One region of the Paenibacillus naphthalenovorans genome, then DNA from elsewhere that is predicted to be linked to it. Evidence: predicted binding sites of a transcription regulator. Region 1 holds the regulator's gene; the other holds the start of a gene.
The links. Region 1 encodes CtsR, which represses protease genes until heat stress. Its sites were predicted from a motif close to ATGGTCAATAAAGGTCAAACA; they were not measured.
Positions count from the first base shown of each region.

Region 2: a site for CtsR is predicted at 3,965-3,985, ahead of clpP (ATP-dependent Clp endopeptidase proteolytic subunit ClpP). Genes of this name have one in related genera too.

Region 1 is NZ_CP013652.1:4,538,136-4,547,786, reverse strand. Features, by position in the region: gene radA (DNA repair protein RadA) at 1-203, opposite strand, end outside; gene clpC (ATP-dependent protease ATP-binding subunit ClpC) at 356-2,800, opposite strand; gene IJ22_RS22295 (protein-arginine kinase McsB) at 2,866-3,933, opposite strand; gene IJ22_RS22290 (protein-arginine kinase activator protein McsA) at 3,964-4,485, opposite strand; gene IJ22_RS22285 (CtsR family transcriptional regulator) at 4,498-4,959, opposite strand; rRNA gene rrf (5S ribosomal RNA) at 5,373-5,489, opposite strand; rRNA gene IJ22_RS22275 (23S ribosomal RNA) at 5,594-8,506, opposite strand; rRNA gene IJ22_RS22270 (16S ribosomal RNA) at 8,822-9,651, opposite strand, start outside.
Region 2 is NZ_CP013652.1:4,050,233-4,059,883, reverse strand. Features, by position in the region: gene whiA (DNA-binding protein WhiA) at 1-423, shown strand, start outside; gene IJ22_RS19890 (HPr family phosphocarrier protein) at 671-940, shown strand; gene IJ22_RS19885 (stalk domain-containing protein) at 1,396-3,171, shown strand; gene clpP (ATP-dependent Clp endopeptidase proteolytic subunit ClpP) at 3,329-3,910, opposite strand; tRNA gene IJ22_RS19875 (tRNA-Arg) at 4,073-4,144, opposite strand; gene IJ22_RS19870 (sugar-binding transcriptional regulator) at 4,415-5,443, shown strand; gene gap (type I glyceraldehyde-3-phosphate dehydrogenase) at 5,529-6,533, shown strand; gene IJ22_RS19860 (phosphoglycerate kinase) at 6,785-7,966, shown strand; gene tpiA (triose-phosphate isomerase) at 7,981-8,733, shown strand; gene gpmI (2,3-bisphosphoglycerate-independent phosphoglycerate mutase) at 8,735-9,651, shown strand, end outside.

The sequences.
Region 1 (9,651 bases):
TCCTGACTGCTTTCTATGTTTATGATGGAAACAGCTTTTTCTTTCTTATCGGAAAAAGATAAATGAAGCCCCCTGCTCTTGCCGGAAGTCTCCACTTCTTCCACAAATGTATTCCAAGCTCCGCAGCCAGGGCATTTGCCGAACCATTTCGGCGTTTCGTAGCCGCACTGCTGACAAAAAAACTTTGTTTTTGCTTTGGCCATTGCGCCTCCTAATCCTGCTTCTTCAAGCCCAAACGCGCTTATAGTACTACAAAACAAAGTTTACCATGATGCAACACCCTTGAAAACCCTCCCAGTTCATTCCGTATAAAGAAAAATCCGACCAGCCGGAAAACGGCAGCCGGATTTTTTCATTATGCTTGTGAAGCGACGCCTTGATTGCGCTCCACAATCAACTCGCCTTCTTTCTCATCAATCGTAAGCGTATCGCCCTTACTGATGTTGCCGCGGAGCAATTCTTCAGACAAACGATCTTCAATATGCTTTTGAATCGCTCTGCGTAGAGGCCTTGCACCAAATGCCGGATCGTAGCCTTCTTTGGCAAGGAATGCCTTGGCCGCATCGGTCAGTACGAAATCCACTTCCTGCTCCTTCAGACGTTTACGCAGTTCTTCGGCCATCAACGATACGATTTCGCCGATATGCTTTTCGTCCAGGGAGTGGAATACGATGATTTCGTCGATCCGGTTCAAGAACTCCGGACGGAAGCTCTTCTTCAGTTCGCCCATGACTTTGTCCTTCATGTTTGCGTAATCTCTGCCCGAATCTTGTGCCGCAGTAAAGCCCAGCGTCGAGTTTTTCTTAATCAAATCCGCCCCGACGTTGGATGTCATGATAATCAGCGTGTTGCGGAAATCCACTGTACGGCCCTTGGAGTCCGTTAAACGTCCGTCTTCAAGCACTTGAAGCAAGATATTAAACACTTCCGGATGGGCCTTCTCAATTTCATCCAAAAGAACGACAGAGTACGGCTTGCGGCGTACTTTCTCCGTAAGCTGTCCGCCTTCCTCATATCCGACATATCCCGGAGGCGCTCCAACCAAACGGGAAGTGGAATGCTTCTCCATGTACTCGGACATGTCAATCCGGATCACCGCGTTTTCATCGCCGAACAGCGACTCCGCCAAAGCGCGGGCCAATTCCGTTTTACCGACCCCTGTCGGCCCAAGGAATATAAATGAACCCATCGGACGCTTCGGATCCTTCAGCCCCGCTCTTGCACGACGGATTGCGCGGCTCACGGCTTTCACCGCTTCATCCTGTCCGATCACCCGATCGTGCAGAATGGATTCCATTTTGAGCAGACGCTCGGTTTCTTCTTCAGCCAGCTTCACCACCGGGATGCCGGTCCAGCTGGCCACCACTTGGGCGATATCTTCCGGCGTCACCTCGGAGTCGGTGCGGCCTTGTTTTTCCTTCCATTCGTTCTTTGTGGCATCGAGCTCTTCTCTCATCTTCTGCTCCGTGTCACGAAGCGCGGCTGCTTTCTCGAATTCCTGGCTCTGTACGGCAGCATCCTTCTCCTTGCGGATGTCTTCCAAACGGCTTTCGAGCTTTTTCAGATCCGGCGGAACGGTGTAAGAGCGAAGCCTTACTTTTGAGCTTGCCTCATCAATCAAATCAATCGCTTTGTCCGGGAGGAAGCGGTCCGTGATGTAACGATCGGAGAGCTTCACGGCTTGCTCAATCGCTTCATCTGTAATTTTTACACGATGGTGTGCTTCATACCGGTCACGAAGCCCATGGAGAATTTGAATCGCCTCTTCCGGAGAAGGCTGATCCACCGTAATCGGCTGGAAGCGTCTTTCCAAAGCGGCATCCTTCTCGATATATTTGCGATATTCATCCAGCGTCGTCGCTCCGATGCACTGCAGTTCGCCGCGGGCCAGCGCCGGCTTCAGGATATTGGAGGCATCGATTGCGCCTTCCGCTCCGCCTGCACCGATAAGCGTATGCAGCTCATCAATGAAAAGAATGATGTTGCCGGCTTGACGAATTTCATCCATGATTTTTTTCAGACGGTCTTCGAATTCGCCGCGGTATTTGGTACCGGCTACGACAGATCCCATATCCAAAGTCATCACGCGTTTGTCACGCAAAGTCTCGGGAATCTCATTGGCTACAATTTTCTGGGCCAGGCCTTCCGCAATAGCGGTTTTACCAACCCCCGGTTCCCCGATCAGGACCGGATTGTTCTTCGTTCTGCGGCTGAGCACCTGAATGACGCGCTCGATTTCCTTGCTCCGGCCGATAACCGGATCGAGGTTGCCTTCTTTGGCATAGGCGGTCAAATCACGCGCCAAACCGTCCAAAGTCGGTGTATTTACATTAGCAGGGCTACCATGGTTCGGCGAGACCACCTCGCTGCTGCCAAGAAGTTGGAGCACTTGTTGGCGGGCTTTATTCAAGCTTACGCCCAAATTGCCCAGCACTCGCGCTGCAACACCTTCGCCTTCGCGAATCAATCCGAGCAGAATATGCTCCGTTCCGACATACGTATGCCCGAGTTTTCGCGCCTCATCCATGGACAGCTCAATAACCTTTTTGGCTCGAGGGGTATAAGCGATATTCGTCGGCTGCTCTTGTCCTCTGCCGATCAGCGATTCGACTTCGTCCTGAATTTTCTCCAAACCAAGCCCCAACGCGATCAGCGCCTTGGCCGCAATTCCTTCGCCTTCGCGAATCAAACCGAGCAAAATATGCTCCGTTCCAATATTGTTATGACCCAAACGAACGGCTTCTTCCTGAGCCAAAGACAGTACTTTCTGCGCACGTTCTGTAAATCTGCCAAACATCATGTGTAACACCTCCAAAAATTAGTAAGGGAATATGGTTTCCACATTAACATGAACTCGGCCGGGCTTCAATCCGATTGTGATAATTTGTCCCGGATCAGCTGGGCCCTTCTAATGTCTCTTTCTTCAGGGGTTAGCTTTTCTCCTGCTAATTGCTGTAAAAAACCCGGTTGGGTCATCACGAGAAGCTCATTCAGTACGTTTGGTGACACATTCTTGATAAATTGTAAATCAATGCCGAGCCGAACATCTGACAACCGCTGCGTCGCTTCTTTGGAGTCCATAATCGCCGCATAGGAAAGAATTCCATAGGAACGGCTGACTCGATCGATAATTTTGGCTTTGGTTTCATGTACCAACTTCTGTCTGGCCGCCCGTTCATGCTCGATGATCTGTCTGACTACGCTGTAAAGATTGTCGATAATTTCCTCTTCCGATTGCCCGAGCGTAATCTGGTTGGATATTTGGAACAGATTGCCCAGAGCCTCGCTGCCTTCACCATACAGACCCCGAACCGCCAAGCCTACCTGTGTGATAGCCGACAAAATTCGATTGATCTGCTGAGTCAGCACCAACGCCGGAAGGTGAATCATAACCGACGCGCGAATACCGGTTCCGACATTTGTCGGGCAGCTCGTCATGTACCCTCTTTTCTCATCAAATGCGTAGTTCAGCTGCACCTCGAAAGCATCGTCGATTTCATTAGCCATCTCCCACGCTTCTTTAATTTGAAAACCGGGGCACAGGCATTGTATTCGCAGATGGTCTTCTTCATTCACCATGATGCTGATCGATTCATTATCGCTCAAAATAACCGCACCGTTCCGTGACTCGTTAGCCAGGGCCGGACTGATCAGATGCTTTTCAACCAGCACCCGTTTTTCCAAATCATTCAATTCCGAGAGCGGAAGCAGCGTAAACTTGCTGATCGTATTCAATTCATCATTATGAAGCGCCTGAGCTACTTGATCCAAAACCTCTTTTGACTGTTGGTTCGTCGCCAACATAGGAAATGGGTAGGCCCGTAAATTCCGGGCAATGCGAATTCTGCTGCTCATCACGATATCCGAATCTGGGCCATCCGCCTTCATCCAATCGCTCAGAGCATGCTTTGTAAACCGGCTCGCCTCTGTCATAAGCATTCCCCCCAACAACCTGTCATTATCTCAGCCTTCGGCTACTTTCTTTTCTAATTCCCGAATCTGATCCCGAAGCTTGGCCGCTTGCTCAAATTCTTCATTTTCAACGGATAACAGCAGCTCCTTTTTGAGCCGATCGATTTCGCGCCTATATTTAATCAACCCGCCAGATCGTTTTGGAACCTTGCCGGTGTGAATGATATTTCCGTGGACTCTTTTGAAAAGGGGATCGAGCTTCTCACCGAAATATTTGTAGCATTCGCTGCAGCCGAATCGTCCTACTTTACTAAATTGACTATAAGTAAGCCCGCAATGCTCGCAGCGGCTCGGTTGAACTTTATTCGCCAGCGTGCCGGGCGTTGTTGAGGGTTCAAAGTCAAGTAATCCGCTCAACAGATTGTGAATGGAAAAGCCATTCGGGGTTCCCGGTATCAGCTCTCCCTTTTCCCTGGCACACGTTTCACAAATGTGAAATTCCGTCTTCTCGCCATTCAAAATTTTAGTAAAATGCAGCGTTGCTTGTTTTTTACCACATTCTTGACATAACATTCGGTTCCCTCCTCATTTGCTAAGTAAGGAGATCAGCATGGCTTTAAGAAGCTTCGCCCGAATCTCGTCGCGAAGAGGCAGTTTCAAGGTGAGCACCTCTCTTGCCATAGCTGCCTTCATGATGGCCGCTTCCCTTTCGGAAATGAAGCCGCCCTCCTCTAGCTGGTACAACAGACCTTCCGAAGCGGATTGATCCATATGCGAGCCGATCGTTCGAAAAATATGGTCAAGCACGGGGCCATGAGAATGCAGTTTAATCTTCTGAATTCGAATGTACCCGCCGCCGCCTCGTTTACTTTCCACAATGTACCCTTTTTCCAAAGTAAAACGGGTACTGATGACATAGTTGATTTGTGATGGAACACAGTTGAACTGATCGGCAAGATCATTACGCTGGATCTCAATCACGCCGCCCGGGCTCTGCTGCAAAATTTGCTTCAGATACTGTTCGATAACTTCTGAAACATTTCGCATCCGTTCGACCTCCAAAGGCAGAAGTAAAGCCAGTTCGTAAAATGTTGTGTGAAAGCCATTGAAAATCTCAATTATTGACTTTGACTTTCTTTGACTTTAAAAACATTATATCAGATTTTTACAATAATGCAACACCCCGCAGTGCTCCAGACTGAGCCTACAGCGAGATGCTCCGATATCACATTTGTTTAACTTCGTTTAAGCAACAACGGTTTCGGTTCCTATGCTTATTATGTATTCTTTCCCTAAGATTATGTCTTTAAATAATACCGTGCGCTTATTTTTAAAAAACACCCCATCGTTTATTTCATATACCGCAAAAGCATTTCAAATTGAAAAGATGTGCTTATTTTATGCATCACACAACAGGAAAGAGCCTCTTCGGATTATAAATCCAAAGAGGCTCTTTCATTGCTTGGCGACGTTCTACTCTCCCAGGACCCTGCGGTCCAAGTACCATCGACGCTGGAAGGCTTAACGGTCGTGTTCGGTATGGGTACGCGTGGTTCCCTTCCGCCATCATCACCAAACGTATTGATGTTTCTGCCAGGAAACATCGCATTTTCACTTTCAAGGCGGCTTGCGCCCTGAAAACTGGATCGAAACCAAGCCGCTGATCATCTTCATGTGCTTTTTGGATAAGCCCTCGACCGATTAGTATTCGTCAGCTCCACACGTTGCCGTGCTTCCACCCCGAACCTATCTACCTCGTCGTCTACAAGGGGTCTTACTTACTGGGAAATCTCATCTTGAGGGGGGCTTCACGCTTAGATGCTTTCAGCGCTTATCCCTTCCGTACTTGGCTATCCAGCCGTGCCTCTGGCGAGACAACTGGTACACCAGCGGTACGTCCATCCCGGTCCTCTCGTACTAAGGACAGCTCCTCTCAAATTTCCTACGCCCGCGACAGATAGGGACCGAACTGTCTCACGACGTTCTGAACCCAGCTCGCGTACCGCTTTAATGGGCGAACAGCCCAACCCTTGGGACCTACTTCAGCCCCAGGATGCGATGAGCCGACATCGAGGTGCCAAACCTCCCCGTCGATGTGGACTCTTGGGGGAGATAAGCCTGTTATCCCCAGGGTAGCTTTTATCCGTTGAGCGATGGCCCTTCCATTCGGTACCACCGGATCACTAAGCCCGACTTTCGTCCCTGCTCGACCTGTTTGTCTCGCAGTCAAGCTCCCTTTTGCCTTTGCACTCTGCGAATGATTTCCAACCATTCTGAGGGAACCTTGGGGCGCCTCCGTTACGCTTTAGGAGGCGACCGCCCCAGTCAAACTGCCCACCTGACACTGTCCCCATACCCGCTTAGGGCACCAGGTTAGAACTCCGATACGATCAGGGTGGTATCCCAACGTCGCCTCCACACAAGCTGGCGCTCATGCTTCTCTGGCTCCCACCTATCCTGTACAGATCGTACCAAAGTCCAATATCAAGCTGCAGTAAAGCTCCATGGGGTCTTTCCGTCTTGTCGCGGGTAACCTGCATCTTCACAGGTATTAAAATTTCACCGGATCTCTCGTCGAGACAGCGCCCAAGTCGTTACGCCATTCGTGCGGGTCAGAATTTACCTGACAAGGAATTTCGCTACCTTAGGACCGTTATAGTTACGGCCGCCGTTTACTGGGGCTTCGGTTCACAGCTTCGGTCTTACCCTAACCGCTCCCCTTAACCTTCCAGCACCGGGCAGGCGTCAGCCCGTATACTTCGCCTTGCGGCTTCGCACAGACCTGTGTTTTTGCTAAACAGTCGCTTGGGCCTTTTCACTGCGGCCCCCTCGGGCTATTCACCCTACCGGGGCACCCCTTCTCCCGAAGTTACGGGGTCATTTTGCCGAGTTCCTTAACGAGAGTTCTTCCGCGCGCCTTAGCATCCTCTGCTCGCCTACCTGTGTCGGTTTGCGGTACGGGCACCTTCTCCCTGGCTAGAGGCTTTTCTTGGCAGCCTGAACTCATGACCTTCGGTACTCCAATTTTCCCTCCCCATCACAGCCCAGCCTTTCGATGTGCGGATTTGCCTGCACACCAGCCTCACTGCTTGGACGAGCATCCATCAGCTCGCGTCACTATCCTTCTGCGTCACCCCATCGCTCATAACGGTTCACGGTGGTACAGGAATTTCAACCTGTTGTCCTTCGACTACGCCTTTCGGCCTCGCCTTAGGTCCCGACTTACCCTGAGCGGACGAACCTTCCTCAGGAACCCTTAGGCTTTCGGCGGATCAGATTCTCACTGATCTTTTCGTTACTCATACCGGCATTCTCACTTGTAACCAGTCCACCAGTCCTCACGGTCTGACTTCAACCCGATTACAACGCTCCCCTACTGCCCATTACTGGACCCATAGCTTCGGTGGTGTGTTTAGCCCCGTTACATTTTCGGCGCAGAGTCACTCGACCAGTGAGCTATTACGCACTCTTTGAATGGTGGCTGCTTCTAAGCCAACATCCTGGTTGTCTGCGCAACTCCACATCCTTTCCCACTTAACACACACTTGGGGACCTTAGCTGATGATCTGGGCTGTTTCCCTCTTGACAATGGATCTTAGCACTCACTGTCTGACTCCCGGGTTAACGTCTGTGGCATTCAGAGTTTGACTGGACTTGGTAACCCTTGGCGGGCCCCGCACCCAATCAGTGCTTTACCTCCACGACGCATCTCCCGAGGCTAGCCCTAAAGCTATTTCGGGGAGAACCAGCTATCTCCGAGTTCGATTGGAATTTCTCCGCTACCCCCACCTCATCCCCGAATTTTTCAACATTCGTGGGTTCGGGCCTCCAGTGCGTGTTACCGCACCTTCACCCTGGACAGGGGTAGATCACACGGTTTCGGGTCTACGCCTGCAAACTCATTCGCCCTATTCAGACTCGCTTTCGCTGCGGCTTCGGCTTCTCACCTTAACCTCGCTTGCAAACGTAACTCGCCGGTTCATTCTACAAAAGGCACGCCATCACTCATTAACGAGCTCTGACTTCTTGTAAGCACACGGTTTCAGGTTCTCTTTCACTCCGCTCCCGCGGTTCTTTTCACCTTTCCCTCACGGTACTGCTTCACTATCGGTCGCCAGGGAGTATTTAGCCTTGGCAGATGGTCCTGCCGGATTCCCACGAGGTTTCACGTGTCTCGCGGTACTCGGGATCCGTCTAGGGCTTTCGCAGAATTTCGGCTACAGGGCTGTTACCTTCTCCGGCCGGCCTTTCCAGACCGCTTCACCTACTCTGCTCAACCCACGTTGACGTCCCACAACCCCAGGGGGCAAGCCCCCTGGTTTGGGCTAATCCGCTTTCGCTCGCCGCTACTGACGGAATCACTTTTGTTTTCTTTTCCTGAGGGTACTTAGATGTTTCAGTTCCCCTCGTCTGCCTCCAATGCAGCTATGTATTCACTGCATGGTACGTATCTATTACGATACGCAGGTTTCCCCATTCGGACATCCCCGGATCAAAGCCTGCTTACGGCTCCCCGAGGCATTTCGTCGTTCGCCACGTCCTTCATCGGCTCCTGGCGCCTAGGCATCCTCCGTGTGCTCTTATTAGCTTAACCAATTTGGTTATTCGGTACCGACACTTACGTATCGGCTGCTGACGATTTTCTTACGAAAATCGCAGCGGGATGATTCAGCATTTTGCTTCGTTTCGATATCCAGTTTTCAAGGAACAAACGTATTTCCGCTGCCGTTTTACCGGCAGGAAAGGTATCTTACCATGCTCCGGCTTGCCGATGCAACCATCAACTTTTGCCAAGAACACGCTAAGCTTCGAAAGGCATTGCACCTTTCAAAACTGAACACGAGTGAGTGCCGTTGCAACTTACGTTGCAGATTTGTCCGCTGACCTACCGTCAGCATGGACTCCATAGAAAGGAGGTGATCCAGCCGCACCTTCCGATACGGCTACCTTGTTACGACTTCACCCCAATCATCTACCCCACCTTCGGCGGCTGGCTCCTTGCGGTTACCCCACCGACTTCGGGTGTTGTAAACTCTCGTGGTGTGACGGGCGGTGTGTACAAGACCCGGGAACGTATTCACCGCGGCATGCTGATCCGCGATTACTAGCAATTCCGACTTCATGCAGGCGAGTTGCAGCCTGCAATCCGAACTGAGACCGGCTTATAAGGATTTGCTCCGGATCGCTCCTTCGCTTCCCGTTGTACCGGCCATTGTAGTACGTGTGTAGCCCAGGTCATAAGGGGCATGATGATTTGACGTCATCCCCACCTTCCTCCGGTTTGTCACCGGCAGTCAACTTAGAGTGCCCAACTTAATGCTGGCAACTAAGCTCAAGGGTTGCGCTCGTTGCGGGACTTAACCCAACATCTCACGACACGAGCTGACGACAACCATGCACCACCTGTCTCCTCTGTCCCGAAGGAAAGGTACATCTCTGTACCGGTCAAAGGGATGTCAAGACCTGGTAAGGTTCTTCGCGTTGCTTCGAATTAAACCACATACTCCACTGCTTGTGCGGGTCCCCGTCAATTCCTTTGAGTTTCACTCTTGCGAGCGTACTCCCCAGGCGGAGTGCTTATTGTGTTGACTTCGGCACCAAGGGTATCGAAACCCCTAACACCTAGCACTCATCGTTTACGGCGTGGACTACCAGGGTATCTAATCCTGTTTGCTCCCCACGCTTTCGCGCCTCAGCGTCAGTTACAGTCCAGAAAGCCGCCTTCGCCACTGGTGTTCC
Region 2 (9,651 bases), 490 kb from region 1:
CTGAATGCCCGCTGTATCGAACGCAAAAAAGGATTTGTCCTCTACATCAAGGAAGGCGAGAAAATCATCGAGTTTCTCAGTTTAATCGGTGCGCACCAGGCTTTGCTCCGTTTTGAAGACGTCCGGATCATGAAGGACATGCGCAACTCGGTAAACCGTTTGGTCAATTGCGAAACGGCGAATTTGAACAAAACGATCGGTGCGGCGGTGCGCCAAATCGATAATATTCGCCTTCTGCAAAAAGAAGTCGGTCTTAATAATCTGCCGGAGAAGCTCCGGGAAGTTGCGGAAATCCGTTTGAAGCATCCGGATATGAATTTGAAGGAAGTCGGGGATCTGCTGAAGGGTCAAGTCAGCAAATCCGGAGTCAATCACCGTTTGAGAAAAATCGATGAACTGGCGGAAAAGCTCAGGAAATCGTGAGAAATTCGTCTAAATGTAGATTTTTTGTGTAAATTATCAATAATTCTAGTGTAAACTAATGAAAAATGGTATAATAACTGAAAAATCGCTTTTTAACGAATGCAGAACGGTTACCGATTTGGCAAGGTTTCCGCTCTGAATCGTTTTGGGATACCATCCTTCTTTATAGGACGGTGAAATTTAATTACTCTTAGGGCGTTCAGCCCTTCATCCTTTGGGAATTAAGATTGTAGGGGGTATTGGTTGCATGTCGAGACGCCCAGTAGTCGTCAAATTAAAAACAGGCCTTCATGCCAGACCGGCAGCACTTTTCGTGCAGGAAGCGAATAAGTTTTCCTCGGAAATTTTTGTGGAGAAAGACGAGAAGAAAGTCAATGCCAAGAGCATTATGGGCATTATGAGCCTTGCCATTAGTACGGGGACCGAAGTCCACATAAGTGCGGAAGGTTCGGACGCAGAACAGGCTGTAAACGCTTTAGTCGCATTAGTGAGCAAAGAGGAATTGGAGAACCAATAAGATCTGCAAGCTTCCGATAAGGAAGCTTTTTCTTTTGCGGGCTTCCTTATTTTACCTGGAGGGACAAGCAGAAATTCATCAGAAAAAAGCGCAACCTTTTTTCGGGCCGTGCGTCTATATAGACGTGCTATAACCGGAAAAGGTTTTTTGTTGTTTCTGGAAACATCCGCATAAACAAGCCTTATGAGGGCTCGGCTTTCCGGCGGTTTCGGAAACAGCATCTCGCCTGTGAAGCGGGGAGCTGTGCCACCCTGCCGTTCCGGCTTTAAGAAAAGACTTCGATGAGAAGTAATTCTTAAGAATAATAAAGAAAGTATAAATTTGCAGCGTAGTTAAACACTTTCTTTATTGCAAGAAACCCTGCCCTTGAATCACGGTCGCTCATTAAGGGACGACCTAGTTCGTTAGTGGTTTTCTTACGGCACCAAAAGAGCTGCACAAAGAGGAGTAGAAGGATGAAACGAATAAGGAAAGAATTGGCCTTGTTGCTAATCATGTCGATGCTGCTGTCGTTTGTAGCGGTCCCTATGGCTTCTGCTGCGGAACAAGAAGCGCCGATATCTTCCGGGACGACTTATGTATTACTCTACCTGAACAAGAAGGAAGCTTTCCTGAACGGGGAGCAGGTTACGCTGGAGGCTCCGGCGACCATCATCAAGGACAAGACATTCGTTCCCGCCAAGTTTTTGGGCGATGCTTTCGGGATGAGAGTGGAATGGATTGCATCCAAACGGCAAATTGAAATGGATACGCCGGGTTACAATATCATGCTCGACATTGATAACAAATCCGTGTGGATTAACGGATACTGGCAGCATTTTGACGATGTGGCTGCGATTGTGAACGGTAAGCTGATGATCAAGCTGACTTGGCTAGCCGACTACATGGGGGCGAGATATACATACAATGATGAGCTGAAACGGGTCGATGTACTTTACACGAAGCCTCCGCGGGGAATTTACAATCCGGATACAAGCAATTCAAACCCCGTTGCCAAGTTTACGTTTGCCAAGCCGACCTACAAGATCGGTGAACCGGTCAAATTTGTGGACCTGAGTTACGACCCGGATGCGGAAGGTCTTCCAAAGTACGAGTGGCAGGGCAGGGAAGAGGCCTATTTCGCTCCCGGCACTTATCCGATTACGCTGACGGTATGGGATCGTAACGGCAACAAGAGCGAGCCCTATACCCGCAACCTTGTGATTACGAATGAAACCTATCTGAACAAAGTGGAATATCCGATCTATACGAAGCCGGTGGGCAGTTACATTAAGACCGATTGGGGCACACTGTGGAATAATTTCTGGGAACTTCCCCAACTGCCGAAGCAGGTGACGGAGGACCGCTCCCGCAAGCTGCTTGTCAGCGACAGCCCGGAGACCTTCACCGAACAAGGAATTTTGTATCAGGATGATGTTGAAGGCAAAGGACGTCTGTACGCGGATCATATTAACGGAACGAAAGAAAAAATGACGCTGGCGATTCTGGCAACCAACCTGACTGATAAACCGGTAACGGTCAAAACGACGAATAAAGGCGAGGTATGGCCTTCCGTTTATGCGAATTTGATCGGCAGCGAGGCAACCGTCGATTTCCTGATCGGCGATCCGATTAACGAGACGATGACGATTCCGCCTCAAAAAACATTTGTATATAAGCAATTTCCGGATTTTTATCCCGATCAAGGGGTGAATTTGTTCTACGATGTGGAAACAAGCGGAAAGGTGCAGTTTACATTCGTGACCGCTCCGGAAATTACACAAAATGCACTGCAGCTTCCGAAGCTTGCGTATAACGGTCATGTCCGCGGCACATTCCCGGTTTCCGAACTGATCTGGAACATTGATGCCAGCTCATTTACTACGCCGTCACGATTGGTTATCGGGGATGGGAAGACGGATCCGTTCCAGCCCGGATATGATCCGCAGCGTGGACAAGAAGTGCGCAACGACGGCAACTATGGGGTAGTGTACAAAATTCACGCGGATAAACCGCGGAAGATGGCGGTCATGATTCTTCCTAGAGGAGGGGTGTTTAAGGGGCCGATCAAAATCAACGGTGAAATCCGTATGGTTCCTTACTCCGGTGTGATGACCGCATTCGACGGTATGCAGATTTTGGCGAAAACTACGGGCAAGGAAGAGTCGTTGGATATTGAATTCAGCCCTCCGGCCGGGTCTGCGCTTCCATTCGACCTGATCTTCTACCCGCTCGATGATCGGGCGCAATAATCGTTCGCAACAAGACCTTTTTCTCCCGCTTTCAGAAAGCGGTGGGGAAAGGTCTTTTTTTGCTGAGAATCAAAAGCTGGTTTAAAGGACTGAAAGCCAATAAAAAAGCCCTGATTCGGCTTATTCGCCGTTCAGGACTTTTTTCATTGCGACGGTGTTACACGCGCTCGATCACTTTATCGATCAAGCCATACGATACCGCTTCCGCCGCCGACATGAAGTTATCGCGGTCCGTATCTTTTTCGATACGCTCGACGGATTGACCGGTACGCTCTGCCAAAATGGTATTCAGCTTGTCGCGCATTTTCAGAATACGTCTTGCACGGATCTCGATATCGCTGGCTTGCCCTTCGGCGCCGCCAAGCGGCTGGTGAATCATGACTTCGCTGTTTGGCAGGGCGAACCGTTTGCCTTTGGCGCCTGCCGCGAGCAGGAATGCTCCCATCGATGCAGCCAAACCTACGCAAATCGTAGATACGTCCGGCTTGATGAACTGCATCGTGTCGTAAATCGCCATTCCCGATGTGATGGAGCCTCCCGGGCTGTTAATATACAGATGGATATCTTTGTCCGGATCGCTTGCTGTCAAGAACAACAGCTGGGCGATAATCGAATTGGCTACAACATCGTTAATCGGACTACCGAGAAAAATAATGCGGTCCTTAAGCAGACGGGAGTAAATATCGTAGGCGCGTTCCCCTCTTGCGTCAGGTTCGACAACCATAGGAATAAAACTCATGAGCTGCAGCCTCCTTATATTTAAACTATAACCATCATAACGGAAAATCAAACAAAGGTCAAGAAAGGTCAAACAAAGAAAATAAAAAAACTCCTGATGGAGTATTTCGAAAGATGCCAAAGCATTATGGCAGCCGTTATTCTGTAAACCAAAAAACAGCAACGCGCCCGCAAGGAATCGAACCTTGATCTCAGGCTCCGGAGGCCTACGTCATATCCATTGGACCACGGGCGCATATACAATTAGGATGTTGTCTCAAGGTGACAGCAAAAGTTATTATAATCTATCGTGCTGATAAATGCAACTCCATAAATCAAAAAGTTTTGAATGAATAGGCTGCAGGCCAATGGGAAAAAATTCGAATGGGAGCCTCTTGAAGCAAGGAACATATTGAAGTATAATAAGTTCAGCTAAGTGAGAGTGCTTAGTTCTTTTTTTGGAAGATGTGGGACTAAAAATGCAGTACCGGGACAAAAAACGTCCATATATGAGCGGAGTGAATCCATGAGAGAGATCCTTTCTATTCAACAGCAGCTTCTCCCTGATTTGGTGGATACCTTGAAGAAGCGGTATACCATACTTCACTATATCCTGGTTTCCGGAATGGTGGGCCGCAGGACGCTGGCACTGTCATTGAACATGACGGAGCGGGTGCTTCGCGGGGAAGTGGATTTCCTCAAAGAGCAGGGGCTGATCGATGTGGAGGCCTCCGGGATGCGCATCAGTGCAGCCGGAAGAGAACTGCTTGAGAAAATCGAACCGCTGGTGAAGGATTTGTTCGGACTTACCGATTTGGAGGAACGCATACGCTCGCATTATGGCTTGAGGCAGGTCGTTATTGTACCGGGGGATTCGGACGTATCTCCTCACACGAAGAAGGAACTGGGGCGCGCCGGCGCTTCTGTACTCCGCAAGCTGGTCAGGGAGGACGAAGTCATTGCCGTGACCGGAGGGTCCACGCTGGCTGAAGTCGCGTACCATTTGACGGCTGCAAATCCAATGAAGGGATGCTGGTTCGTTCCTGCCCGGGGCGGATTAGGGGAAAGCGTGGAGCTTCAGGCGAATACGATTGCTTCCACGATGGCCAAGAAGGCCGGAGCCCGTTATCGGCTGCTGCACGTGCCTGATCATCTGGGCGAGGAAGCTTATCAATCGCTGATGCAGGATGATCACATCTCCGAAATTGTTCAATTTATCCGCAAGGCGCGGATGGTCATGCACGGCATAGGAGACGCTATGGTCATGGCCAGACGCCGCAAGGTGGATAGTGAAACGACAGAGAGCCTGCAGCGTGACGGAGCGCTTGCCGAAGCGTTCGGGTATTATTTTGACAGGGAAGGACGCATCCTTCACAAAATGCCGACCATCGGGCTCCGTATGGAAGATATTCAGCGTATGGATACGGTGATCGGGATCGCCGGCGGCAAAAGCAAAGGTGAAGCGATTGTCTCGGTGCTGAAGCACGGGCACGAAGATGTGCTTATCACCGATGAAGCGGCGGCGCAATACATTGTACAACGACTGACATCTTGATAGGCTCCGGCCTGTCTTGACATATGTTGCAGCGGCCCGCGGCCGTTAGACGACACATCATAACCATTTTTAGGAGGCAATTACTATGGTAAAAGTAGGAATTAACGGTTTTGGACGTATCGGCCGTAACGTATTTCGTGCGGCTCTTAACAATCCGGAGGTTGAAATCGTAGCGATCAACGATCTGACAGACGTACACACATTGGCGCACCTGCTTAAATATGATACAACGCACGGTAAACTGGATGCTACGGTTGAATCTACGGAAGGCGCATTGATCGTCAACGGCAAATCGATCAAAGTGTTTGCCGAGCGTAATCCTGAGAACCTGCCTTGGGGAGCTAACGGCGTGGAAATCGTCGTAGAATCCACAGGGATCTTCACCGCGAAAGAAAAAGCGGAGCTTCACTTGAAAGGCGGCGCCAAGAAAGTCATCATCTCTGCGCCGGCTACCAACGAAGACATCACCATCGTTATGGGCGTTAACGAAGACAAGTATGATCCATCCGCCCATACGATCATCTCCAACGCATCCTGCACAACGAACTGTTTGGCTCCGTTTGCGAAAGTTCTCAATGACAAGTTCGGTATCGTAAAAGGGATGATGACGACCGTTCACTCCTACACAAACGACCAGCAAGTGCTTGACCTGCCGCATAAGGACCTCCGCCGCGCACGTGCCGCTGCCGAGAACATCATTCCGTCCACGACGGGTGCAGCGAAAGCCGTTTCCCTGGTTCTGCCGGAGTTGAAAGGCAAGCTGAACGGTATGGCTATGCGCGTGCCTACACCTAACGTTTCCGTAACGGACCTGGTGGTTGAATTGAGCAAAAACGTAACGGTCGACGAAGTGAACGCTGCGTTGAGAGAGGCTGCCGAAGGTCCGCTGAAAGGGATCCTGAACTACTCCGAAGAGCCGCTTGTATCCAGCGACTATAACGGCGATCCTGCTTCCTCCACGATCGACGCTCTGTCCACGATGGTGGTCGGCGACAACATGGTTAAAGTCGTATCCTGGTATGACAACGAGTGGGGTTACTCCAATCGTGTTGTAGATTTGGCAAACTTTATCGCGAAAAAAGGTCTGTAATGTTAAAATTGTGGTAATGCTCTGATCATCTTTTTAAAAGAAACTCGCCATCGTGGGCTGTAGGGTGTGCCCGCAGCGTTAGCCAAACATTCGTTTCCGCAAGGCAGCAGGAATCCGTGAAACGAAGATGCAGGCTGACGCTCTGCGGCACTCCCGACTATGACGGGACGGGCTGTTCTTTACAGATGAGGAGACATTCCCACATTTTTTATGTGCGGGCAGGATAAAACCGGTTGGAGGGCATGAATAGGATGAGTAAAAAAAGCATTCGAGACGTAGAAGTAAGCGGTAAAAGAGTGTTTGTCCGGGTTGATTTCAATGTGCCGCTCGAAAACGGTAAAATTACAGATGACACGCGGATCCGTGAGACGCTGCCGACGATCCGGTATTTGACGGAACGCGGAGCGAAGGTAATCCTCGCCAGCCACATGGGCCGTCCGAAAGGCCAAGTCGTGGAAGAGCTGCGTTTAACCCCTGCGGCGGAGCGTCTGTCCGAGCTTCTCGGCAAGCCGGTCGCCAAAGCGAATGAAGCGATCGGAGATGCGGTGAAGGCGCAGGTTGCAAAGCTGAAGGACGGTGACGTGCTCCTGCTGGAGAACGTGCGGTTCTATCCCGGGGAAGAGAAGAACGATCCGGAGCTGGCTAAAGCTTTTGCCGAGCTCGCCGATCTGTACGTAAACGATGCCTTTGGCGCCGCGCACCGCGCGCATGCGTCTACGGAAGGGATTGCACACCATTTGCCGGCGGTATCCGGCCTCCTGATGGAAAAAGAGCTGGAAGTACTCGGCAAAGCGCTCAACCATCCGGATCGTCCTTTCACGGCGATTGTGGGCGGAGCGAAGGTGAAGGACAAAATCGCCGTTATTGAAAAGCTTATCGAAATCGCGGATAACATTATCATCGGCGGAGGCTTGTCCTATACGTTCTTCAAGGCCAAAGGCTATGAGATCGGCAAATCGCTTGTGGATAACGACCGTCTGGAGCTGGTTCTGGAGTTTGAGCGTAAAGCAAAGGAGAAAGGTGTCAACTTCCTTTTGCCTGTGGACGTCGTGGTAGGAGACGCATTCAGCGCGGATGCGAATACCAAGGTCGTTCCGGTTGACGCGATCCCGGCAGATTGGGAAGCCTTCGACATCGGACCGAAAACACGCGAATTATATGCCCGGACCATCGCCGAATCCAAGCTGATCGTATGGAACGGACCGATGGGCGTATTCGAACTGGAGCCTTACAAGAACGGAACCAAAGCCGTGGCGGAGGCTTGCGCCGCGACATCCGGTTATACGGTTATTGGCGGCGGCGACTCTGCGGCTGCGGTAGAGAAGTTCCAGCTCGGAGATAAGATGGACCACATCTCCACGGGCGGCGGCGCTTCTTTGGAATTTATGGAAGGCAAGGCGCTTCCGGGCGTGGTCGCCTTGAATGATAAGTAAGGAGGCAGTCAAACATGCGTAAACCGATTATTGCGGGCAACTGGAAAATGTTCAAAACGGTGCGGGAGGCTGTAGCTTTTGTAAATGATGTCAAAGGCAAGGCTGAGGCCGACGGGGTTGAAAGCGTCATTTGCGCGCCTTTTACGAATCTGCCTGCATTGGTGGAAGCGGTAAAAGGAACCTCGCTGAAGGTGGGCGCCCAGAACCTGCATTTTGAAGACAGCGGTGCTTACACAGGCGAAATCAGCGGCGTCATGCTGAAGGATCTCGGTGTGGATTACGTCATCATCGGTCACTCCGAACGCCGTGCTTATTTTGCGGAGACGGATGAAACAGTGAACAAAAAAGTGCATGCCGCGTTCAAGCACGGCTTGACGCCGATCGTCTGCGTGGGCGAGAAGCTGGAGGAAAGGGAAGCGGGTCAAACCAAATCCGTGTGCAAAGTGCAGACAGAGGCGGCTTTCGCCGGTCTTAGCGCTGAGCAAGCGGCGCAAGTGGTTGTCGCTTATGAGCCGATCTGGGCGATTGGAACGGGCAAGTCTTCCACCGCTGCCGACGCGGAAGATGTGATCGGCTATATCCGCGAGCTGATCTCCGGCTTATACGGACAAGAGACGGCGGCAGCCGTACGGATTCAGTACGGCGGCAGCGTGAAACCGAACAACATTGCCGAATACATGCAGCAGCCTAACATCGACGGTGCCTTGGTGGGCGGTGCGAGCCTGGAGCCGGCATCTTACATCGCGCTGGTTGAGGGGGCTAAGTAAGATGGCCAGACCCAAACCGGTAGCCCTTATTATCCTGGACGGCTTTGGACTGCGCGGCGAAGTCCAGGGAAATGCCGTTGCTCAAGCCAAAAAACCGAATTATGACCGGTACTGGAACCAGTTTCCGCATACGACGCTTACCGCTTGCGGGGAAGCCGTAGGTCTTCCGGAGGGCCAGATGGGCAACTCCGAGGTAGGCCATTTGAACATCGGCGCCGGCCGGATTGTGTATCAGGATTTAACCCGGATTTCCAAATCGATTCGGGAAGGCGAATTTTTCGAGAATGAAACCATCCTTGGCGCGATCAACCATGCACGGAACAAAGGGAAAAAGCTTCATCTGTACGGCCTGTTGTCCGACGGCGGGGTACATAGCCATATCGAGCATCTGTTTGCCCTGCTGGAAGTATGCAAAAAGGAAAAATTCGAGGACGTATACATTCATGCGTTCCTGGACGGCCGCGACGTAGCTCCGGACAGCGCTGTGAAGTATATGGAACAGCTGCAAAACAAAATTGCCGAGCTCGGCGTAGGACGAATCGCTACGGTACAGGGCCGGTACTACGCGATGGACCGCGACAAGCGATGGGAGCGTACGGAGAAGTCTTACCGTGCGATGGTGTACGGCGAGGGGCCGACTTTTGAGGACCCGATGGCCGCGATCAAGGATTCTTATAACCGTTCGGTGTTCGATGAGTTCGTTATGCCGACGGTCATCGTAAAGCCCGACGGTACGCCTGTCGGTTTGGTTGAATCGGAAGATTCGGTCATCTTTTTCAATTTCCGGCCTGACCGTGCCATTCAGCTGTCCCAGGTCTTTACCAACAGCGATTTTCGCGGCTTTGACCGGGGGGAGAAGGCTCCCAAGGATTTATATTATGTCTGCTTGACCTTATTCAGCGAAACCGTTGGCGGTTA